Regions from separate parts of the Paenibacillus sp. FSL L8-0708 genome, predicted to be linked through region 3. Evidence: riboswitches for the same ligand, from Rfam matches in the RefSeq annotation. Region 3 holds a riboswitch; each other region holds the start of a gene.
What was found. Region 3 has a riboswitch for cyclic di-GMP ahead of NYE58_RS12655 (DUF6612 family protein). Riboswitches for the same ligand answer to the same signal wherever they lie in the genome.

Region 1 (8,213 bases), 2.1 Mb from region 3:
TTAATTCTATTAATCAACAAATTTAGATATAAATAGGACTTTGATAATAAGAATTTAAATTTAAGGACTTTATAACTATAAACGTAAATAAATGGGGATTATGTGTTCTTTTTTTGGTATATTCTAAGGGTTACACAAGGGGAGAACTTAGGCTTTATATTTGGATAGCTATATAGAAAAGAGTAGAAAACTATATTAACAATGAGAGTCAGTACCAAATTAACAATGTTTGAGTCTCGCCCTTGCTTCCGCGAGCTCGAACGGGCAACCGATGAGCTCAAGAACAAGTATGATGATGCATTGATCTGCAGGGCAGCATTCTTTTCAGATGCCGGATTGCTCAAGGATCGGTCGGTAAGATCGGAGTACACTAAAAAAATGCCCTGCGGATCGTAATGATCTGCAGGGCATCTTTTTTTACTATTAATACTTGAAAGGAACTTGAGTTTTACTGGAAGATAATATCAATAATTTGTTGTATTTAGGGTTGAATTGTTTTCCTTTACTTCTCTCGGTTACCCGATTACTTTTTATTCGGTGTCCTCCTCATCCTTTGTATATTCAATTAATTCTGAGATATGGGTTAGATTAAAAAATTTCAAAAGAGTTTCCAAATGCCCCGGAGGCCAATGCTTTGCAGTGTTCTTCTCCATATCGCTTAATGTGTTCCATCGAATACTTGTGGCTTCACTTAATTGGCGTACACTCAGCTTTTCCGCTTCTCTTAATTCTTGAATTTTTAATCTCAACATACCTTCTCACCTCACCATAACTATACAATAGCTTGCAGATAAGCTCAACGTTTTTAGTTGATATTCAACGATATTCGTTGTATAATTATAAGTGTAGAGGGGAGGTGAACAGAGCTTATGAAAGATTGGGCAAACTTAGCAGTCTCCATTGTGAATTTGGCAACAGCACTAGTCCTACTGAGGAAAGCGACAAAGGAGACAAAAGAAAAAGGAACCAAACGCCGCCGGGCAGGCAAACGTAAATAGGTTCCCGGAGAGCAGGGGTTGCGCCCCCTGCTCTCCGCCCAATCATAACATAAACGGTTTGAACGATACAATCAGCCGGCGGGCATACGCGGAGGGGTACGATGAATAAGAGCGAGACAGAAAAAGCGGTAAAGTCAGCCAATGGGCTGAAGGTGGCATACCCATTAGATGAGATTGAGCAGCTATTTGAGCAATACGAAGAAGCGGCCGATGCTCTGCAGGAAAAGATCGACCGCTTGGAAGGCATGGAGGAATTAGGAGAAATGCTTCAGGAACGACTTGATAAATACAACGAGCGAATGGAGGCGCTGGAACGTGCAAAAGAGGCTCTGGAAAGCTTACGGGATACATTCTCAGAGTTTGAAGAAGCTTTAGGGGATTTAGAGAATGCAGTATAATATGGGGCTATTCCCCGTCAACATGAAGGAGGAAGTGAAAATGCTGAATACAATCACCTATATCATTATTGGTGCCGCACTAGTCGTCTCTGTGGTTGCACTAATTAAAGCACGCGGTCGGCGCTAATGTCGCCCGCATCCGCCTTGTTGATCTGCAGCTTGTTCTTACAAGGGACGGACTGGTACAAGACCAATCATTTTCTTCTAACATTTCTTCTAACCAAACTTCTAACGGCTACTAAATATCTACAAACCCTTATAAGTATCTAAACAGCATTTCTCGTATATAATTCAGTCTTGCAAACCCTTATACTACCTTATAAATACTTGCTTGGTCGCACTCGTAATGCGTAGGCCGGGGGTTCAATTCCCTTCACCAGCATCCCAAAAAACCATACGTGGCGCGGATTCTTGAAATTTGGAGAGTCGCGCTTTTTTGTTTCTTCTACCATTAATATTACAAAGTGATTTTACAAGTGTTTGGGAATATGAAAAACCCCACCAGTTTAAGGTGGGGCTTTTGTTACCAAGTATTATAGTTCGATTGATACTTAACTTGCTTATTCACATAGCTCTCATTGGGGTAATCACTTCTGACAGACTGCAAGTAACCTGAAATTGCAAATGCTGCAATAAGCCCTCCTATAATTCCTGTGATGAAGCTGAATGTTGAAAATCCGAATGTGGCAACTACTCCAATGGAAGACAATGCTACAAGCAATAGACTGAATATTTTCATCTTTATACACACCTCCATTTTGTATATGTAGTAATTTGGAAATTAAGATTGATACGTTACCTTGTTTGATCGGTTTCGATAAAAATAATAAAAATTCAGCAAATCTTTAGACGGGCTTCATACTTATTTAAGCTAAGAGGATTATAGTAATTACATAACCCCCTTATAATATAGATCTAGACCCTGCCGGAAGTTGGTGGGGTCACTTTTTTGCACAGAGTAATTTTATAAATATGGTTGCCCAATATAGAAGAGAAACAAGAAATATAAAATGTAGAGAATGGGTAGCTTTATTTTTAATTTCTTGCAGGAATTTTTGAATTTTTCTGAGGTCTTGGACAGATTCTTCATCACATATCCATAAATGAGGAATTGTCCAATAATAAAGAAAATGAGCTTAAGGGGAAAGTTGCCCATTTTTATCTCAGTGAAAATAATAGTGAATGTGACACTCACAAAGGTTAGTGATACAACTTTTAAAAACTGTTCATAACGATCTTGTGGTTCTTTGATAGGATCCTGCTGCCCCCATTTTCTCTCATCAATTTCTGTCATGGTAAACCTCCAATCTACTGAATGTTATTAGTATTTCACCAGATTGAGATGCTTTTTGAACAGGGAGAATTAATTGGGAAACCATTATGAGTATAGTTGTCTGTTGCATCTTGTTGAAAGCTTACTTGTTGTGGAGATAGTACATTGCCTGAAGTTATAAGCTCCTATAGTTGTTACATCGTAAGGTTTCAGTAATTCCAACAAAGAGTGAACTCCCAAATGCTTGGGATTATGCCCACTGGCTTCGGCTGGTGAGCTTTTTTTCGTTTACAGAATGTCCCGGAATTATTATATTCAGATTATGTAAATGTTTAGTCCGGGATAGATTATTCATAGTAAATATTCGGAAGGGTATTTCTGCTTCGGAAATTCCCGTAACAGAGATGTTGAGAGTATATAATATTCCATATTATATACTCTGATTTCTCTTTAAATCTACTATAAAGAAGCGCCGTCCCTTTTGGAGACGCCGCTTCTTTATAGTAGATTCTATTCTTTTTGCTCAATTCTTGATTTTGGTGATCTTTTTGGCGGTAACTTGTGCAGGGAATGAATCATCACTTACTTCAAAAAATACTTTAATCTCATCGCCTTTTTTATATTTAGAAGGTGCAACTTTATTTACCCAAATGGCTTGAGAGTACTCATTAGATTCGAGAATCTCCTTGTATTCCTTGTTCAAGTCTTCTTCTTTTAATTCAGAAATTACTAAAATTCTTTTATTTTCTACATCTATTGTGTGTACAATTCCTTTCAAAACTTCATTATTCTTACTACAGGCGGTGACGAATAACAAAAAAACAAAAATAAGAGTCCATTTAATAGTAGTACGTGGTTTTTGAATCATGGACCTTCCCCTCCAGTGGTTACGACATTAGTTTAAAATCGGTTGCACAGGCATAGCATTTAGTACATTACCAATATAAGAATAAACAGCAGCCTTTCCATTATGACGACCTTTATTGATTCTGGGGAGTTACAGGTGAATGTCTGTAGTATTGATATTTTCATAAGAACTTTTGTTTGTATATAATAAAAATAAATGTTCTTATTTTAGAGGCGATCAATGATGGAAATGAGTATCGACCAAACGGTTGGGATTATTTATCAGGTCAAGGTGAACAAGATTACACAACGCGAGATCGAGATCCGTGGCATCCGTGAAAAACGTCCAACATAAACAAAGGGGATAAATATCATGCGGTGTATAACAATACGGCAGCCTTGGGCGACCTTAATTGCTCTTGGTGAAAAAGAGTTTGAAACTCGTTCATGGAGAACAGCCTACCGCGGCGAGTTAGGCATCCATGCCGGAATGAGGATTGACAAAAAGATTTGTGAACAGGAACCGTACAAATCAGTATTGGCGAAACATGGCTATACAGCGAATAATTTGCCGACAGGAGCTATTATTGCTACAGGTCAGCTCGCGGGATGTTATGTGGTTACTCCAGAGGTGGATTTAAGGGAATGGATCAATGGGAATGAATATGATTTTGGCGACTATAGTGAAGGACGGTTTGCCTGGAAGCTTGAAGGGGTTCATCCATTAAGCCATCCAATTCCAGCTAAAGGTCGGCTAAGCTTGTGGGAGCACTCTAATCACTTCTGAACGGCGAACAATATTTTTAATGTAATTTTTATGTGCCTATCAGCTATTTTTCAGGTTCGAGGTATATATTAGAGACACCAAACACCCCCCAGTGTTTTGTGGTATATCTCTCTCAGGTCTTGCCAACTCCCATGGTAAGGCCTATTTTTTTGTTCACTAATTGATTGGGGGGAGAGAGCGCAGCGGCTTCTATACAGCTTTACTTAATCTGGTACTGTTCTTCGTAACTCTTAAAAGATGAAATATCCAGCCCTAGGTATCTGCACATATGGATGGCAGCTTGAGCCGCAACAATGTCATTCAACAGCAGCATTCGTTCATGATAGCCACGACATATATACTTGGCTTCAATTCCAGTATTAAGTCTGTTTTGCTCATACACCTTGATTCCCCGTCTTCTCATTTCTGCACGAACATCCCTTAGATCTGTTGTAGCTACTGCAGCAGCTGTTCCAAGCACCTCCAGATAAGGGGCGGGTGTTCGTAAGTGTGTAGATAAAATGGCGGAGTCCCGTTCGAAAGCTGATAAAATCATCGGAAGCAATAAATAAGATTTCACCAGCATGTTGTCCCTGCTTTCTGCTCTATGCATGAATCTCATCACCTCTAATAGGAACGTATATTCGTATTCTACCCCGATATTCCAAAAATAATCAATGGTATTTCTAAACAGCTTATCCAATGTGATTAAATTCACAACTAAATAACGAAGAATAAATTATATTAAAAATTGTAATAATAAAAATTAATGTATCGAACGCAAATAAAGGAGAATTATGATGGAAAAAGAGGGCAGCCTCCAGCGTGGATTGTTTTTTGGTTTAATTCTGAGTATTCCCTTATGGATATCCATATTGGGCTATATACAGTTACTTTAAAATTTAATGAAAAACCTTATGCGAAGCGCCTTCAGGCGCTTTTTTTGTGTGGTACTAATGCGGGGAATTATCGAAAGGAATTGATTGACAATTGTGGGTGTCGGGCGCTAAACTGTTATTAATTCAAAAGTATTAAAAGTCATAGACTGTTATTGGATAGAATGCTTCAGCTACCAGTTCTGGACTTGCAGTGTAATACATATATATAGTCATGATAATAGCAAACCGTCTGAAAGGGCGGGACGCAAAGTCCAGGAGTCTAAAGTGTCTTAAAGGCACAATGACCGTCCGACTGCCATGAGAAGGGAATTTCACTTCTTTTTGGCGGTCTTTTTTGTTGTTAGGTCCTTTAGAGTTTCTGGTAATTATTCTGATTAATATAAATCATAGTTTTAGGAGGTGTGCCATTTGAAAAGAAGAATAAAACCGTTACTCTCGCTTGTATTAGCTGGGATTTTGACGGTAGGTAGTGGGCTTTCCTCATTGGGAGCTGGAGTTGCTGGAGCTAGTAGTTCTTCTACATTGGGAATTGCAGCGGTCTACAACGTGTTTATTCTAGGGGATATAACAACAGTTTCGGATACGGAAGGAAGGTTTGCTGCTGGAGGTAACGTTAACTTAACCAACTATAGTGTTGGAGATAGGTTGACCGCTGCAGAGGTTTCCCTGACTGACACACTTGTTGTTGGAGGGAATCTTACTTTCAACGGAGGTACTGTTTATGGGAATATCGTGCACGGGGGAGATTTTTCAGGGAATGTAACGCTCCTCAAGGGTGGTACAAAAAGACAGGGGAGTACGATTGACTTTTCAGCAGTAGGTCAGTCTTTGAAGGACAAATCAGCAGAACTTGCAGCATTGCCGGCGAATGGAACAACAGTGTACCAATATGGCAACCTTATCCTGACAGGTACAGATCCTGCGGTCAATGTTTTTAATGTTTCAGGAGATAACGTCTCTAATACCTACGGAATTACAATAAATGTTCCTTCAGGATCTACTGCAATTATTAATATTGATGGTTCTAACGTAAAAATGAAAAACTTCGGATTTCTACCTAATAACGTGTTGAACAGCAAGAAAATTTTGCTTAACTTTAGCCAAGCTGCGTATCTTGATATGGCAGGCATAGGTGTAATGGGAAGCATACTTGCCCCCTATGCTCATGTTGATTTTATTAATGGTCAGATTAACGGTACTTTAGTGGCGGCTTCACTCAAAGGTACTGGTGGTGGTGAATTTCACCACTATCCATACGATGGTGATGAACCTGGACCAACACCGACACCAACGCCGACAGTGACGCCAACACCGACACCAACGCCAACAGTGACACCAACGCCGACACCAACGCCGACACCAACGCCGACACCGACGCCAACGCCGACGCCAACGCCAACGCCGACAGTGACACCAACGCCAACACCAACGCCAACGCCGACAGTGACACCAACGCCGACGCCGACAGTGACACCAACGCCGACACCAACACCGACAGTGACACCAACACCAACACCGACAGCGACACCAACGCCGACACCGACGCCAACACCATGTCCGACGCCAACACCAACGCCGACAGTGACGCCAACACCGACACCAACACCAACGCCGACGCCAACGCCGACACCGACGCCAACGCCAACGCCGACAGTGACACCAACGCCAACACCAACGCCGACACCGACGCCAACGCCAACGCCGACAGTGACACCAACGCCAACACCAACGCCGACGCCGACAGTGACACCAACGCCAACGCCAACGCCGACAGTGACACCAACGCCAACGCCGACAGTGACACCAACGCCGACGCCGACAGTGACACCAACACCAACGCCAACACCAACACCAACGCCGACGCCGACAGTGACACCAACGCCGACACCAACACCGACGCCAACACCGACGCCGACAGTGACACCGACGCCAACGCCGACAGTGACGCCAACACCGACACCAACGCCGACAGTGACGCCAACACCGACACCAACGCCGACAGTGACACCAACACCAACGCCGACAGTGACACCAACACCAACGCCAACAGTGACACCAACGCCGACAGTGACGCCAACACCGACACCAACGCCAACACCAACGCCGACACCAACACCAACGCCGACGCCGACAGTGACACCAACGCCGACACCAACGCCGACAGTGACACCAACGCCGACACCAACGCCGACAGTGACACCAACACCAACGCCGACAGTGACGCCAACACCAACACCAACGCCGACGGTAACGCCTGAGGCAACACCGACACCGACGGTAACACCAGAGGCAACACCAACGCCGACGGTAACGCCTGAGGCAACACCAACACCGACGGTAACGCCTGAAGCAACACCAACGTCGACACCAGAGACTTCGGTGTTCCCGACACCAACGCCATCATCCGTAATTGGCACTATAGTTCTTGCAGAAGATCCTGTGCCGCTTGGGCCTGTAGCTTCGCCGACACCAGCGCCAGTACCAACACCGTCGAATAGCACAGAAGTACTTGTTGATGATGATGAGATCCCATTAGGTCCGGTACCGGCAGTGACACCAACGCCAACACCAACACCTGATGAAATCATCGTAGTGGACGATACGATCCCATTAGGAAAGCCACCTGTGAAGGAATTGCCAAAAACGGGTGAATCAAGTCCTGCACCTTACTATGTAGCAGGTTTAGGTTTTGCACTTATCGGATTATTAATGAGAACCAAGTTCTCCAAAAAGAATAAATAATAAAGGGTAGATCAACATAGAGTCGCTTTCGGGAGTGTTCCGATGGCGGCTCTATTTGTATGTCATGATTGCGATAGTTTGGTGCATTCTAAGTAGATGGTATACTCTTGTTGCAAAGGAAATGAAGAGGGGATGGCGAAGGCGAATTGATATGGTTCATTATTAGCGCTGTAATCATCATAGGGATTCTAATCTATGTGGGATTTTTCTTCTATGGTATTGCTATTAAACGAGCGCCAAAGGTATTTCTAAGTAATAATCCTAATCTGAAGGCTGATCCTCCGGTTGCCG
Region 2 (8,213 bases), 1.5 Mb from region 3:
CTACTATTTAATTGTCTCCCGGCTTGTTTCCTACAAGCGGATTGATCTGGCAGTAGAGGCTTTCAATCGTAACGGTCTTAAGCTTTATATCGTAGGGGATGGACCGGATCGCAAGCGTCTCGAAGGCATGGCTAAGGATAATGTATCGTTTCTGGGCCGGCTAGAAGATGAACAAGTAACTGGAATGATGGCACAGTGTAGAGCATTTATTTTTCCAGGAGAAGAGGACTTTGGAATTACACCGCTGGAAGCGAACGCTGCAGGAAGACCGGTAATTGCTTATCAAGCAGGTGGGGCACTAGATACTATTATTCCTTATGTAAATGGTGTGTTCTTTCAGCATCAAGAAGTGGAGGATCTACTTAATGCTATTTATGAGGTAGAGTCCTACGCTTGGGATATCGATCAAATTATGGAGCACGCACGTAAATTCGATGAGCAGGCGTTTATGGTTAAGTTCAAGCAGTATGTTGAGCAGGCGTACGTCAATTTTCTAAAAGGAGGATGATTATATGAAGCTGACAGTAATCGGTACTGGGTATGTGGGTCTTGTATCTGGCGTGTGCTTTGCACTGGGCGGACATCATGTCATCTGTGTGGATAAGGACGAGGAAAAGATTAAAAAGCTGAAACAGATGGAATCGCCCATCTATGAGCCGGGAATCGAGGAACTGATTGAACTTAATCTTCGTGAGGAACGGTTATCTTTTTCTGCAGATCTTCAAGCGTCGGTGCGCCGTTCAGATATTATCATTCTTGCTGTAGGTACGCCATCATTGCCTAACGGTGAAGCAGACTTAACCTACATTGAGGGTGCAGCCGCTGAAATCGCCAAAGCGATGGAAGGGCACAAAATTATAATGACTAAATCTACAGTTCCAGTAGGAACAAATGAAAAAATCTCTCAAATGATCTCTAAGTATACCCAACATTCTTTTGATATCGTGTCTGCACCTGAGTTTTTACGTGAAGGGTCAGCGATTCGCGATACCCTCCATCCTGATAGAATTATCATTGGCCTTGATAATCCAGAGCTGGAACCAACGATGCGCGAGCTTCATAAGGGTTTCACAGAAAATGTATTTGTAACAGATATACGCAGTGCTGAAATGATCAAATATGCTTCGAATGCATTTTTGGCCACGAAGATTTCCTTTATTAATGAGATCGCCAATATTTGTGAAAAAGTGGGAGCTGATGTAACCGAGGTAGCACAAGGAATGGGTATGGACCAAAGAATCGGGTCATCCTTCCTGCAGGCTGGTATCGGTTATGGAGGCTCCTGTTTCCCGAAAGACACTAATGCGCTCATTCAAATTGCGGGCAACGTCGATTACGAATTCAAATTATTGAAATCTGTAGTCGAAGTGAACAAGGGACAACGGTTTATGATCATCTCCAAGCTGCATGAATCACTTGGCAGCCTGCGCGGTTCGACAATTGGGATATGGGGGCTTGCTTTTAAGCCTAACACTGATGATGTCCGCGAAGCTCCAGCCAGAGAGATTGTTGAGGCACTGGTGGCTGAAGGGGCAACAGTCAAACTATATGATCCAATCGCAGCTACAAATTTCAGGCAGCAATACGATCATCCGCAGCTTCGCTGGTGCAATCTGCCAGAGGAGGCGGCTGAGGGCAGCGATGCCGTATGCCTCTTGACCGATTGGAGCCTACTGAAGGACATTGATCTGCATCAGCTGGCGAAAAGCATGCGCAATGGGGTGCTGATTGATGGACGCAACGTGTATTCCAAGGAGCAAATCGAGGGTACCGGCCTCGTTTATCATTCTGTCGGTCGCCCGCAGATGGGTGGATTGAGCGGTTATTCTGCTAGTGTAGCTGGAGCGGTTTAATCTAAGTTATATTGATTGAACATGTGTTTTTTCTATTTAGGGATGAGCCGTGACTCCAGAGAATGTTTGGACTTCCAGCCGCTGTTGTCTGCAGATTTCCTGATTTTAACCGCTGATAGCGGTAGAAATCCGCAGACAAAGGCGGACGCTATCGCTCTTACAGTTCCAAAATTCCCCTCCGTCACTCCGTTCCCTTATCTTAAGTTTCTAAGCAATTTATAAAGTTAGGTACTCTGATTATATACCGCAGTAGCATTTGTAGTTGTCATTGTCTCTGTCTCTGTGGTGGCAACTAGTCTTGCTCTTGTAGTTGCAGTTGTTCTTGCAGTTGTTCTTGCAGTTGCAGCTGCCTCCCCCGGAGCAGAAGCAAATCTTTAGAAAAACGTGCTTGCTTCCGGCTGGTACAGCCCGGTACGCACGGATCAAGTATTAAGAAGAAGTTGGTTAGGTTAAGAACGGAAAGGGAATTTGGAATTGTAGAAACGGAGTGTTCGCCCGAAAGATTTCCGTAGGAAAGCTAGCTTCAAAAGCATATGCTATCCTCGGATTTCTACCGCGAGAAGCGGTTCAATCAGGAAATCTGAGGATAACAGCGATCGGAAGTCCAAAATCCCTTGGAGTGGTTTCTACCTAACAAATTTTTTTAGTGCATCCGCTCGAAATAAGGCTAAGTGGAAGCTGACGTTTTGATAACAATTCAAATATGCTCGATTTCCATAATTCAAGGAGGGTTCATTCTATGAAAATGGTACTTCTATCAGGCGGTTCAGGTAAACGGTTATGGCCGTTGTCCAACGACTCACGTTCAAAGCAATTTCTAAAGGTACTTGAAAGCCCTCAAGGTGAACCAGAATCCATGGTACAACGTGTCTGGAGACAGCTGGAGGAAGCAGGGATGGCAGAATCATCTTATCTGGCCACCGGCCGTGGCCAAGTAGAAATGATACAAAGCCAACTGGGAAGTCATGTGCCGATTATCGTTGAACCGGAGCGTCGGGATACTTTTCCGGCTATCGCCTTAACAGCTACCTATCTTTATTCAGTGGCAGGTGTTTCTCCAGCGGAGACGGTAGCAATATTGCCTGTTGACCCTTATGTAGAAGCATCTTTTTTCGATACCATAGCTATGCTTGAGGGGACCATGCTGGAAAGTGGAGCAAATCTGGCTCTAATGGGTGTTGTTCCTGAACATGCCTCAGAGAAATACGGATATATTATTCCTACCACCGAAGAGGCGGGGGAAAATGGTTTTATGAAGGTGAGTCACTTTCAAGAGAAACCTGACCGCATACAAGCAGAACAGCTCATCGAGCAAAATGCCTTGTGGAATTGCGGAGTGTTTGCCTTCCGCTTAGGGTACTTGTTAGATATTTTGCAGCGTAAAGGGTTGCCTTTAGGATATGAAGAATTGCAGAAGCAGTATAAGCTATTGTCTTCCATCAGTTTTGATTATGAAGTGGTGGAGAAAGAAGAACATATTGTGGTGCAGCCGTATGATGGATTCTGGAAGGATCTTGGAACGTGGAATACGCTGACAGAGGAAATGAGCAGCAAGCATGTAGGAAAAGGTTTTGTGACGGCGGATTCTGAGGGGACTTGCTTGATTAATGAGCTGGACATTCCGATTACGGTAATTGGTGCGAAGGATCTGATCATTGCGGCTAGCCCGGATGGGATTCTAGTTACCCATAAAGCTGAGAGCCCACGGATTAAAGAAGTGCTGAAGACCTTTGAACAAAGACCGATGTACGAGGAACGCCGTTGGGGTCATTACAAAGTTATTGATTATGTGAAATATGATGAAGGCAATGAAGTGCTGACCAAACGGATTTTTATATCCGAGGGGAATAATATCAGCTATCAATTACATCGCAAGCGTAGTGAAATTTGGACAATCGTCAGCGGCGAAGCAAGTATTGTGCTGAATGAGAAAAAACATAATGTGAAGGCTGGGGACGTGGTACGTATACCGGAAGGAACGAAGCACGCGATCCTTGCTTTGACGGATGTTGAGTTTATAGAGGTACAGACGGGGTCTGAATTAGTAGAAGAAGATAACATACGTATTACTTTAGACTGGAATGATATAGAACTACAACAATTCATTTCATAGGTCTAACCTATCTATTTAACCAATTCAAAATTTCTTGAAACAGGTAAATTGACTCAATTATCAAAAAAAGTCATAAAAACACTTAATATATCATTAATTGTCGTCGATACTTACGGTAAGAGAGATTATTTCTCTTAAATTGAAAAGGCAAACCTATCGAAAGGTAGGGACGCAAAGCTATAGGGCCTTCGAAAGAGTGGCAGCCTGGCTACCGAAAGGGAGATTATTTTGAAAGCTTACCGTACGTATCGATTGTTTGGTGCATTTCTGTCACTCGTCCTGTTTCTGACTGCACTTCCGCTTGCTGTTGGAATTTCGCCGTCTGTTGTCATAGCTGCTTCAAATTCTGGAACGCCAGTTACCCCAGGTGCCTCACCTGAAGCCGTAAAGCTGCTTAACTATTTTTACTCGATCTCAGGAAAAGGTATTATTGCCGGTCAACATGACTATTTAGAAAGTCCAGATGAAATTAACAATATGCTGAAGGGAACCAGCGGACAATATGCGGCTCTTCACGGTTATGAAATGGGTGCGATCAGTGGCCAGTCCGAAGCAACGATGGCTTGGCAACGTCAAAGTGTGGTGAACAGCGCCATCAACTGGAATAAAGCGGGCGGGATCGTAGCTATGACTTTTCATGCTAACCTGCCGGGCACCTCTTATGACTGGGATAATGTGAAAAAAACACTTAGCCAGAGTGAGTTCGATAGTTACGTTACACCGGGTACCAAGCAATATAACAATCTGATCGCTGAGCTTGATAAGGTGGCCGTCTCTTTAAAAAGCTTGCGCGATGCCAACGTTCCGGTGCTTTGGAGACCCTATCATGAAATGAACGGGAACTGGTTCTGGTGGGGGAAGAAAAATAACTTTTCTAAACTATGGAATATTATGTATGACCGTTTTGTTAACGTTCATAAATTAAATAATTTGTTATGGGTATGGAGTCCGAATGCTCCCAATGTTTGGTCAGATCCTTATGCGCTAACTTATCCAGGTGCTGATAAAGTAGATATTCTGGCAGCAGATATATACGAAAATGATTACCAGCAAAAATACTATGACAGCTTATTGAGTCTAGCCGCAGGCAAACCGATTGCGATCGGGGAAAATGGTGAAATGCCTAATCTGGAGAAGCTTCAGCAATCGCAAAATAAATGGACGTATATGATGAGCTGGGGAAAAATGCTTTACGAGAATAACAGTGCAGACACAATCAAAACATTTATGAATAGCAACTATACCCTGACCAGAGATAAATTAAATACTGGTCTGGCACCGACACCTAGCGCCGCACCAGCGCCGGCACCTTCCGAAGAAGAGGGGGAGGCAGCAATTCCTCTCGCGAAGGGGCTTGCAGGAGAGTATTACAACAACATGCAGTTGTCGGGAGCAGCAGCTCTTAACAGAACTGATGCAATAATCGATTTCAATTGGCGGCAAGGCTCGCCGGATGCCGCCCTCGGGATTGATCGGTTCTCCATACGTTGGAGCGGTAAAATCAAGCCATTATATAATGAGCAATATACATTTTACACTACCTCAGATGATGGTATCCGTGTCTGGGTGAATGGGGAATCCGTGATTGATAGTTGGACTAAGCAAAGTGGTACTGAGCGTAAGGGCACTATAACGCTGAAGGCTGGCCAGCTATATGATATCAAGGTGGAGTATTACGAGAATGAAGGCGATGCGAGAGTCCGCTTGATGTGGGAAAGTGCTAGTCAAGCTAAAGAGACAGTTCCAGCAAGTGCACTTTTTCTTCCGGATGTCTCCTGATTGATGAAAATTAAAGGTCGATCCTTAGTGGCTCTGCGTTATTGCAGAGCTACTAAGCTATAGTCCTCATTAGGTCAGAAGACGATTGTCCGATAACAGGTATGTTTTTAACACCTGTGGAGGCAGTACAGCTACCGAAAGGAGGATTTATTTGCGTAAATATTATAAGAAAAACAGATTGTTGTTTACTATGTTACCGGTGTTTATTATTTTTTCCTTGCTGCCTTGGGGAGAGGTTAAAAGTCTTCCGAAGGCTATGAGTGTTTCTTCCTCTCTACCTCCGGCTATACCAAGCAATCCTTCGGCTTCTGAAGAAGCCAAGCAACTGCTGAGTAATTTGGTAAATCTACGTGGCAAAGGGATCTTGTCCGGCCAGCATGATTATCTAGAAAGTCCAGATGAACTGGTTCATAAGCTGAAGAATACTTCGGGACAAAATGCTGTTCTACATGGTTATGAATTAGGGGCGATTAATAATCAATCCGAAGAGACGATCGCAGAACAGCGGCAAGCTGTTATAGACAGTGCAATTGAATGGCATCAAGAGGGTGGCATTGTAGCCATGACCTTCCATCAGAGTTTACCGGGAACCTCTCCAGAGTGGTCCAATGTAAACAGAAGTCTCAGTCAAGAGAAATTTAATGCTTATGTTACACCTGGGACAGCTCAGTATAAGAAGCTAATCTCAGATCTAGACGAGGTTGCTGGATATTTGGGTCAGCTGCGTGATGCCGGAGTTCCGGTCTTATGGCGACCTTACCATGAAATGAATGGTGGTTGGTTTTGGTGGGGGAAAAAGGACAATTTTTCAGAGCTGTGGAGTATTGTCTATGATCGTTTTGTAAACACACACAAGCTAAATAATCTACTGTGGGTGTGGAATCCGAATGCGCCGAATGAATGGTCAGATCCATATGCTGCATATTATCCCGGTGGGGATAAACTCGATGTTCTGGCTGCGGATATCTACAATAACGATTATAAACAGTCCTACTATGAGGATCTGCTCGCATTGGCCGAGGGTAAACCTATCGGAATCGGGGAGAGTGGGCAACTGCCGAACCCGGATGTATTAACTGAGAAACAAAATAAATGGGTCTATATGATGACCTGGGGAAAATTACTGACAGAAAATAATACGCTACAGTCAATTAAAAGCTTTATGAAAGACTCGTTTATAGTATCAAGAGAGGACTATGTTCTCACAACAGGAGGTCCTTCGATAGCACCCGTAACTCCGATAACCCTAACGGGTTTAACTGGAGAATACTATAACAATACTGATTTAGAGGGAGAAGCGGTACTTATCCGCAATGACCGTAAGATTGATTTTAATTGGCATGGCGGGTCTCCTGCCTCAGAGATAAATGAAGATCACTTTTCTGTACGCTGGAAAGGGAAACTCAAACCCAAATTCAGTGAAAAATATACGATTTCGGCATCCTCTGATGATGGAGTCCGTGTCTGGATTGACGGAAAGCTGATCATCGACAATTGGAAAAATCAAAGTGCAACCCTTCATAAAGGAAGTATCCCGCTCACAGCCGGAACGCTTTATGATATCCAAATTGAATATTATGAGAATGAAGGAGATGCCAATCTTCGTTTGCTATGGGAGAGTTCCCGCCAGAAGCAGCAGGTAATTCCACAAGGGGCATTGTTCCTTCCTTAATCTAATGAAATGATAGGGTAAGACATTCCGGAAGAAAGAGAGGACCTATGGATGGGAATAACGAGGAGAATATCTAATAGAAAAAATAAGATATCTGCAAACAAACCATTACTGTTATTACTAAAATTCGCCGCATTAACCGTCTTGTTTCTGTTGTCTGTCTCTGTCTTCGGAACGAATAGGACAAACGATTATAAGGTAGGTGCCAATATACCGAGACTATCTGCAGGAACTGATGCTGCAGCAGAAATACCGGATGGTACTGTGATCTGGAATCTGGGACAACATGATGGCTCAGCAGCTGAATTCGCTGCGAGTGGCACTTCTGGCAGCAAGAAGGAATTTAATGTTACTTCTTCGGTGCTCAAATCATCGGCTCTTCAGAGCTTGCCTGCAGGCTTGAATGGAAAGACCCAGCCGGAATTAACGATCACCTATCAGCTAAATAAGATCCCGGAGAATGGGGTCTTATTTAGCGTAGGTATTCTGGATGCTTATAAATCCGTGCCGCAAATGAGTGTGTTCTCCAATCATCAATTGTCGGGGATCATTCAAATTGCGGGCGTTGCTGGCACAGAAAGCGAATATAACTTTCAAAAGACCTATGAATTATATATTCCCAAGGAGCAATTGAAGATAGGAACGAATGAATTGAAGCTGCAAACGGTTCGCTGTTTATATTGCAGTGACAAAGAAGACGAATATTCCTGGTGGACTTGGGATAATCTCCGTTTAGAATCTCTTAACGCTCCAATTTCTGAGCCTATCCATGGCAGCTATACACTGACGGGAACAG
Region 3 (8,213 bases):
CGGTAATTATTTTAATGATATTTCTATGCTTACATACGCGGGTATGGGCGTTGCGATGGATAATTCTCCGGTTGAGGTCAAAGCGGCAGCGAATGCTGTCACGGGGTCTAACAACGAGCATGGTGTGCGAGATGCGCTGGTTAAATATTGTTTATCTTAATAATGGAAAGCATAAAGCGGACTTGAGTCCGTTCTATGCTTTTTTTGTTGTGAAGGAAATAAAAGAGATACATAAACAGAAATGATTTTATCCATAAATAACCCGCCCTTAGGATTAACTAGAAAGGGCGGGACATAGATTAACTTCCTTTATTAAAGTTTAATTTCCTCGTTCCGGCTAGGATCGCTATATTTATAGATACCAGGGTTCAGTTCGATTTTTTCGTCGAAAGGGATATCTTTGTAGCTATCAATATTAGTTCCTGTAGATATCATGCCCTTAGGTGTAATTTCAGGCACCACTTCTTTGCCATTAATCCGTAACGTAGTTTGGTTAACGCTTTTGAAGCCAGAAGATTTGGATGTTGATTCGACAATCAAATTTTCGCCCTCAGTATAGTAAGTGAATTCAATTTTTAACCCATCGACATCAAGTGAAGTGAACTGCTTTTCTTCTTTAGGTTTGTTTATAGTGATCCAATTCTTAGTAGTATCACGTTTCTCAATGACAGCATCCTTTAATATAAGTTTCATTGGAACATCGGACCAGTCGTTATACCATTCCGGAGATTCGAATTGAAATAAATGCTGGTAGCCTTCGGAATGATCTCCCTTCAAATTCCAACCCCCAGTGATTGTTTGATCACCTATAACCAACTGAGCGGTATTATAGTGGACAATTCCTTTTTTAAGCGAATCATTTTCATCTATTAGAATTTGGATATCTAAAGGGGTAACCACTAGCTGATCTAAGGTTATGCCGGTCTTTTCTTGAAATTCAGGACTGTTATACAGTTTCTTAGTGTAAATCGCCTCACTTGCTTTTTGTCCATCTGCTTTAAAATCGAACTTCCACGTACCTGAAAATCGTTTCGCTTCTTCAATGTAACTAAAATGAAGACTAGCTTCCTTCCAATCTGATTCAGTTATATTGAAAACCTGTTCAATAAATAAATCCGATCCTTCGTTAGGCATGATGGTTGGAATTGCTTCATTCTTTTGACCACCAGTACTAACTACCAAATGTGGATTACCCCGTCCTAAGTCAGATGGTGATGCAGCGACTTTGTAACGGATAATGGTTTGATTGGAAACATGTCGAACGGATTCGATTTGAATGCTTGGATATTGCTTAACTCCAGTATCGATAGTATCCCCTGCTTGATGATTAGATTGTAAGGGAATATTCTGATCACGGTAAAAAATGAGATTCCGTGCTTCAAACCTGTAGTCCTTTTTATCATCCTTTAATGTATCAGGTGTCTCATATACTCCAATGAGTTTCTGGCTTTCAGGATCGTATTCTAAATAACCGTATACCTTTGCCTTGGCACCGGATTCATTAGTCATGATGTTTTCCTCTGTAGCAAATCCAGTATATTGGGATAGATCAGATTTAGTATCAAGTGATAACAGCATTTTCATTTTTTCTCCATCAGTTACAACACCGTTCAAATTCATTGTTACTCCTGAACTGGAAGTTTGAAGATTATACTGTTGACCGATGCCGTTATTTAATGCATTGCTCACACTTCGACCACCAATTTTATCCCAATTAATCGTCATACTAGCGAATACAGGAATGGCTACAAGTAAGAGGCAAGAGAAGACAATACTGATAGGAATAACCTTTTTATTAGACCTAGGAGTATTCTGGGAGGCATGCAGATTTCTTTGACGTTTATAAGCTTCTTGTTCTATGGCAGTCCACATCAAATCATAATCCGGTCGGGGAATATGTTTATCTTTTTCAATATACAGACTCATTACTATTCAGCTCCTTTAGTTGGGTTCCACCCATTCTATTTAGTATTTCAAGTCCCTTGTTCAGTCTGGATTTTACAGTTCCTTCGGGTATGCTCATAACTTTAGAGATCTCGGGTACAGTCAATTCGTTTATAAAACGAAGGACTACTACCATTCTGATTTTGTCAGGAAGCTGACGGTATAACCCTTGTAATTCTTTTTTAGTTTCCTGTCGATCCAAACGTTTTTCTACAGGGTTTGATTCCTCAGACCTGGATAGTAAATAATTACGTACTTCTTTCATCCACCCCGTCTTACGCCTTTTGATCACACTGTTGCACTCATTCGAAGCAATTCGTAAAATCCAAGCTTTCAAGTTTCTTACCTTCGACTTATCCGCTAAGATAACTTTTACAAATACCTCTTGGGAAATATCCTCCGCATCTGCCTGATTTTTCATTAAGTAGTAACAAAAATAATATACTTGTTCTTTATAGAGCTCGAAAATTTCCCGGTCACTCATTTTGCTGCACCCCCTGTCTTTGCTGTTCTCATTAATAAGACTTATAAGCGTATGTAATCGTTCATTTTTCATTTTGATTGTAGTATTTCTTCTGAGTATCATAGCGAATTCGAATAGAAGATAAGTCGTTTACAGGTAATTATAACCATGATAAAATTAGCGGTGGGACATGCGTCCGTAATCTATTAAAACTAATTGAATGTCCGCGTTAAAGGTAAAATCATCGAAAGATGATGACACAAAGCCATGGGTCTAAAGCCTTTCGACAGAAGGAAATGATCGCCAGGCCGCCATAGGGATGTCTTATGAAGCATAAAGGATAGCTCTAAGAATATGTAGTCTATTTTGAGCTCTTTTATTATTTCGACCTATACGGCGTTACATTATCGCAAGGGGCCGAAAGGGGAAGTACATGAACAGTTTTTTCAAAACAATAGGTACTAGTTTGGCAGTAGGTGCTTTATTGCTGTCCGGAACGATCGGATGGATGTCTAATCCAGGAGTAGTGTCAGCAGCTACCTCAACAGTAGTAACCGCGGATCAGATGATCAGCAAAGTAACGGCAGCCTCCAAAGCAATAAAGAATTTCCATCTGGATGTGACCAAAAAACAGGATATTCAAAGCGGCGGGGTGCGTATCAGCAACACCAACACTCTGAAGCTGGATATCAACCGTCTGCCGAATTTTGCCGCAGCAGGCACTGTCGCTAGTAGTCTTTTAGAAACATCGTACAGTCTATATGCCAATGACAAGGAGTTTTACTATCTTGTAGACGGAAGTGAACTGATCGATGAATCTGAAGATGAAGGTTACGACGATGACGGGGAGCCAATCGATCCTGATGCACAATATTGGCTTGGACTGGAGAAAACGGAATGGGATGCCTTTTACTCTAAAGGCCAATACGATCCTGTTTCCATGCTTGATTCGGTCAAAAGTTATAAAAAATCCATGAAAGTCAGCACTGCTGGCGCACAAACAGTCTTACAATTCACGGTAACCGATCCGACAGCAGCTAAGGGGATAATCAAACTCTATGACCAGGAGAACCTCTGGGATGGAGAGATAGTTCAACCCAAAAGCGTAACGTGGAAATTATTCGTCAATACTAAGACCTGGCAAACGGAAAAGCTGACAGTCGATCTGAGTTATGTGCTGGTAAGTGATGGAGCCAAAGATACATACACCACGAAAATCGAAGCTAAATATTCCAAAAATAATAAAGGTGCAGCCATTGTAAAACCGGCCGAACTAGAATAATAAGGACGATTCATAACGAGCAAAAAGCGCTGTTCAGCGGAACAGCGCTTTTTGTTGTATCCAACAGCAGTTCTTTATTAGTTGACAAGAATAAATCATTGCTGTAATTTATATGTATGCGCATGTATATAATAATTTATCTAAATATAATTTAATGAAAGTTGGGAAAAAGATGATAGCACTAGACACAGCATTAACTTTTCGCAGAGGGCTGACATTAAAAAACCGAGTGGTTATGGCTCCAATGACCACACGAATGAGCTTTTATGACGGTGTAGTAACACAAGATGAATTGAAATACTATTCGCTAAGAACGGGCGAAGTAGGTGCGGTCATCACTGCGGCAGCAAATGTACAAGAGGGTGGAAAAGGATGGGAAGGTGAACTTAGTGTTTCCTCCGATGAATTTATTCCTAGCCTTAGCCGATTAGCATCTACTATTAAACGAAATGGAACAAAAGCTATTTTACAGCTATTCCATGCAGGAAGAATGACAGATTCAAAAATATTGCGTGGCGTACAACCCGTTTCCTCCAGCGCCATTGCTGCCGAACGTCCGAATGCAGAAATTCCAAGAGCATTAACAGAAAATGAAATTTTCGGTGTAATTGAGGATTTTAAAAAAGCGACTCAACGTGCTATTCAAGCTGGATTTGACGGGGTAGAAATTCATGGAGCAAACACATATTTAATCCAACAATTCTTCTCTCCACACTCCAACCGTCGTGAAGATCAATGGGGCGGAAGCTTAGAGAAAAGATTTAATTTCATTAACCAATTAGTGGATGCAGTTATTACTGTCGTTGACAATTCAAAGGTTAAGGATTTTATTGTCGGGTATCGTTTTTCTCCAGAAGAATATGAAGAGCCTGGAATTAAAATCACCGATACCTTTTATCTTATTGATAAATTAGCTGATAAAAAGCTGGATTATCTGCATATTTCATTAGGGGATTTTAAGAAAGTATCTGCATCAGAAGATTTTAAAGAAAAATCAATCCTGCAATATGTACATGAGAAAATCAATGGCCGTGTACCTTTAATTGGGGTAGGAGATATCCGTACCAAACAGGACGCAGAGGACACGTTGACAAATGCTGAATTAGTAGCAGTAGGACGGTCTCTTATCATTGATCCTCATTGGACAAGTAAAGTGCTGGAGGGTAAAGAAGATATCATCAGAAGAGTACTTGCTGATCAAGATAGAGAAGAACTCGTAGTAGAGAATGGTATTCTAGAATTCCTTAAATTAATGATGCCTGATCGTTTACGCTAAACCCAAACACAGTTTTGAGGTCTAAATCTATAACGTTCCGCGGTAAATTCCGCGGAACGTTATTTTTCTGTAACGACTCTATTCCCTCTTTAAGATTGTTGTCGTATGTTTCAACATTCGATTCATGAGATTTCGCCGCTCTGTTTTTATGTCGGTGTCGCTTCTCTTTAATGCGTCGCGGATGGGGATGATCTCTGTAATTTTCCTGCCGCTTTTTATTCTTCGATCTACACAAGTCGGGATGTAACCTACGTTAGTTATACTCGTGTGTCCTTTTTCATCCTTCTTTATTTTAAGCGTAAGAATGATACCGCTTTGTGTATAAGGAATATTCATTAGTTTAGTCGAAACAAAATTCCCCAATGAGTAAATAACGAATTGTTTTTTTCCACGAAGCGCTAACGGTTGAAGAACATGTGGGTGAGACCCCAGTATGATGTCGGCGCCATTTTTAAAGAAGAGATTGACCAGCTCTTTTTGCCTCTTGTTTGGAGTGTAACGATATTCGCTTCCGAAATGCAGATAAAGCAAGACTAGATCGACTTTCTTTTTTAAATCTCGAATCTCCCGAATAATCTTGGGCGTAGATATCCGGTTAACCAGCCATGGCTTACTCACTGGTACAGGAATTCGGTTGGTTCCTGCTGTGTAGGAGAGGATGCCAATCGTAATTCCTTTGACGTTTTTAATAAGCGTTCTCTTGGATTCTTCTAATGATTTAGCTGTTCCCGTGTGGTCGATTCCATTACGGTCCAGAACTCGTAACGTCCGAACCAGACCCGGGGCACCATAATCCATGCAATGATTGTTGGCCGTTATTAATACGTCGAATCCGGCTTTCTTAAGTGCAGGGGCCAGTTCGTCTGGACATTTGAATATCGGACCGCCTGATCGGGGACTTTTCCGGCATTCGGGGCCGCTTCCAGCAAAGGTGGTTTCGAGATTGCCAATCGTCAAATCAGCCTGTTTCAGATAAGGAGCTACTTTTGCAAACAGGGGGCTGAACAAATAGGTTCCGTCAGGCTGTTTAGCATCCGAAATAATATAACGTTTGACCATTAGATCTCCCACAGCAGCTATTTGTATTTCAGTCATGGATATCCACCTTTTTATTATTTTCATTAGGATATGGCATAAAGTTGTTAGGGGTTATTCTTTCTTTAAGGCGAAGTGCAAACATTTGTGTGGCTTTTTATTTAAAATGTGACTCAACGCATAATCACTTTATTTAGATCGTCTAAATTTAAGGTATTCATTTTTTTCAAACTTTTATAATTTGATTCAAATCCTCTTTTTTGTTTGGCAGCCATAATAAAATAAGGTTGTTGATAAACATTGTCAATCAAACATTGGAGGTTAAAGAAATGAGTACACCATTCAAAAAAATCGCCGAGGATACTTACTGGATAGGCAAAATCGATAACCGCCAGGTTCCATTTCACCGCCTGATTCTGGCAAAAGGAACTACCTATAATTCTTATTTATTAAAAACAGGTAAACCAACTGTCATTGATACCGTAGATATGGAATTCGGACGTGAATATGCCGAGTGTCTGGGTGAAATGATTGATCTTCTAGATATCCATTACATTGTAATTAATCATACAGAGCCTGATCACTCTGGTGGACTGGCAGCTCTCGCTGCCAAGGCTGCAAATGCCACGATCGTATGCACCGAGATTGCTGTTCCCGAATTGCAGGAAATGTACAAGCTTCATAGCCGGAACTTCCTGGTGGTTAAAGACGGAGATAAGCTGGATATTGGCGGGAAAACGCTGCTGTTTAAAGAAACACCGTATCTCCATACCGCAGAAACGATGATCACCTATTGTATCGAAGATCAAATCTTATTTCCTTGTGATATTTTCAGCACGCATGTTGCGGTGGAGAATCTATTCAGCGATGAAGCCGGGTTTGATATTACGGAAGATTTCGAGGGCTATTACGCAGCAATTATTCATCCTCACAGAAGATATGTAAGAACCCTGTTAGAGGCTGTTAAGGATCTTGAGATCCGGATGATCGCTCCTTCCCATGGGTTTGTGATCCGGAAGGACATACGTAAATATATCGGGATGTACGCCACATTGAGCCGTGAAACGACGCAAGGAAAAAAGGCAACCATCGTATATACCACCATCAAAAACAGTACCAAGAAGATGGCCAAAATCATACAGGAATGCTTGCAGGAAAATAATATAGAGACAGAGGTCTGGGATGCAGATAAAAGTAGTGCCGCTGATATTCTGAACAGCATAACGTCAGCGGACGCGGTCTTTATTGGCAGCTCCACTAAATACGCGGACATGATTGGGAACCTGGAGAACATTCTGAAAGAATTGCACAATATGAATCTGGAAGGTAAACTTGCTGCAGCCTTTGGCTCCTACGGCTGGAGTGGTGAAGCCATTGAAGTCATTCAGGATTATCTGAATGGAACAAACATGACGGTGCAAAGCACATCTGAGGTTATTAAAACCACGGGGATGACACATGTAGAGTTCCCTGTACGAATCAGATTTTCCCCGAAAGAGCCAGAGAAAGTTCAAAAAATTAAAAATGCGGCTGAATTTGTTTCGGATTTGCTGCTGAGTTCATTTTAGGGAAGAGGAACATAGGATGACAAAACATTACGTTATTGTTGGCGGAGGAGTAGCCGCCGTCCATGCCGCCAAAGCCATCCGTGATCAAGACGCAGAATCGGAAATTTCGATCCTCGGGGAAGAAAGTCAACTGCCCTATAACCGGATTAAGCTGACCAAAGGGCTGTTTACCGACCTGCACAGTGAGAAGGTGCTGATTAAAAAGGAAAAATGGTACCACGATAACCGTATCTCCGTAAAAACCTCGACCCGAATCCGTTCTGTCCACCCGGACCGGCAAATAGTTGTGACAGAAGATGGGCAGAGTGTTTCTTATCATAAGCTTTTATTGTGTATGGGAGCGAAGAATCGTGCACTCTCCCTTGAGGGCTTCGCCCTGAACAATGTTCATACCCTCCGGGATATGAACGACGCGGACAGATTGAAAGAAAACCTGCAGGATGGCAGCCATGTAGCCGTAATCGGTGGGGGAGTGCAGGGAATCGAAACCGCTTGGGCGCTGCATGAAGCTGGATATCAGGTAACGGTGATCGAAGCTTTTCACCGGTTGATGGGCAGACAGCTTGATGAGAAATCCTCACAGCTCCTTAAAGAGAACCTTGAACAAGCAGGTGTGAAGGTTATTCTTCGAGCTGATGTAGCGTC

Region 1: linked by a shared signal. The riboswitch ahead of NYE58_RS02915 (choice-of-anchor A family protein) and the one ahead of NYE58_RS12655 (DUF6612 family protein) in region 3 are both predicted to bind cyclic di-GMP.
Region 2: linked by a shared signal. The riboswitch ahead of NYE58_RS05230 (glycosyl hydrolase) and the one ahead of NYE58_RS12655 (DUF6612 family protein) in region 3 are both predicted to bind cyclic di-GMP.

The regions. Positions count from the first base shown of each region.
Region 1 covers NZ_JBBPBC010000001.1:614,990-623,202, forward strand. Annotated here, with positions in the region: gene NYE58_RS02865 (hypothetical protein) at 226-396, shown strand; gene NYE58_RS02870 (helix-turn-helix domain-containing protein) at 531-752, opposite strand; gene NYE58_RS02875 (hypothetical protein) at 870-998, shown strand; gene NYE58_RS02880 (hypothetical protein) at 1,100-1,396, shown strand; gene NYE58_RS02885 (hypothetical protein) at 1,386-1,523, shown strand; gene NYE58_RS02890 (hypothetical protein) at 1,920-2,135, opposite strand; gene NYE58_RS02895 (hypothetical protein) at 2,361-2,690, opposite strand; gene NYE58_RS02900 (DUF3221 domain-containing protein) at 3,193-3,537, opposite strand; gene NYE58_RS02905 (ASCH domain-containing protein) at 3,889-4,302, shown strand; gene NYE58_RS02910 (hypothetical protein) at 4,502-4,999, opposite strand; cyclic di-GMP riboswitch class I at 5,390-5,480, shown strand; gene NYE58_RS02915 (choice-of-anchor A family protein) at 5,589-7,922, shown strand; gene NYE58_RS02920 (alpha/beta hydrolase) at 8,069-8,213, shown strand, end outside.
Region 2 covers NZ_JBBPBC010000001.1:1,173,040-1,181,252, forward strand. Annotated here, with positions in the region: gene NYE58_RS05215 (glycosyltransferase) at 1-508, shown strand, start outside; gene NYE58_RS05220 (UDP-glucose dehydrogenase family protein) at 513-1,853, shown strand; gene NYE58_RS05225 (sugar phosphate nucleotidyltransferase) at 2,593-3,966, shown strand; cyclic di-GMP riboswitch class I at 4,103-4,182, shown strand; gene NYE58_RS05230 (glycosyl hydrolase) at 4,195-5,745, shown strand; gene NYE58_RS05235 (glycosyl hydrolase) at 5,897-7,417, shown strand; gene NYE58_RS05240 (discoidin domain-containing protein) at 7,469-8,213, shown strand, end outside.
Region 3 covers NZ_JBBPBC010000001.1:2,690,331-2,698,543, forward strand. Annotated here, with positions in the region: gene NYE58_RS12640 (Cof-type HAD-IIB family hydrolase) at 1-160, shown strand, start outside; gene NYE58_RS12645 (DUF4179 domain-containing protein) at 313-1,926, opposite strand; gene NYE58_RS12650 (RNA polymerase sigma factor) at 1,910-2,428, opposite strand; cyclic di-GMP riboswitch class I at 2,632-2,723, shown strand; gene NYE58_RS12655 (DUF6612 family protein) at 2,841-3,689, shown strand; gene NYE58_RS12660 (NADH-dependent flavin oxidoreductase) at 3,802-4,965, shown strand; gene NYE58_RS12665 (CapA family protein) at 5,044-6,060, opposite strand; gene NYE58_RS12670 (FprA family A-type flavoprotein) at 6,330-7,568, shown strand; gene NYE58_RS12675 (NAD(P)/FAD-dependent oxidoreductase) at 7,585-8,213, shown strand, end outside.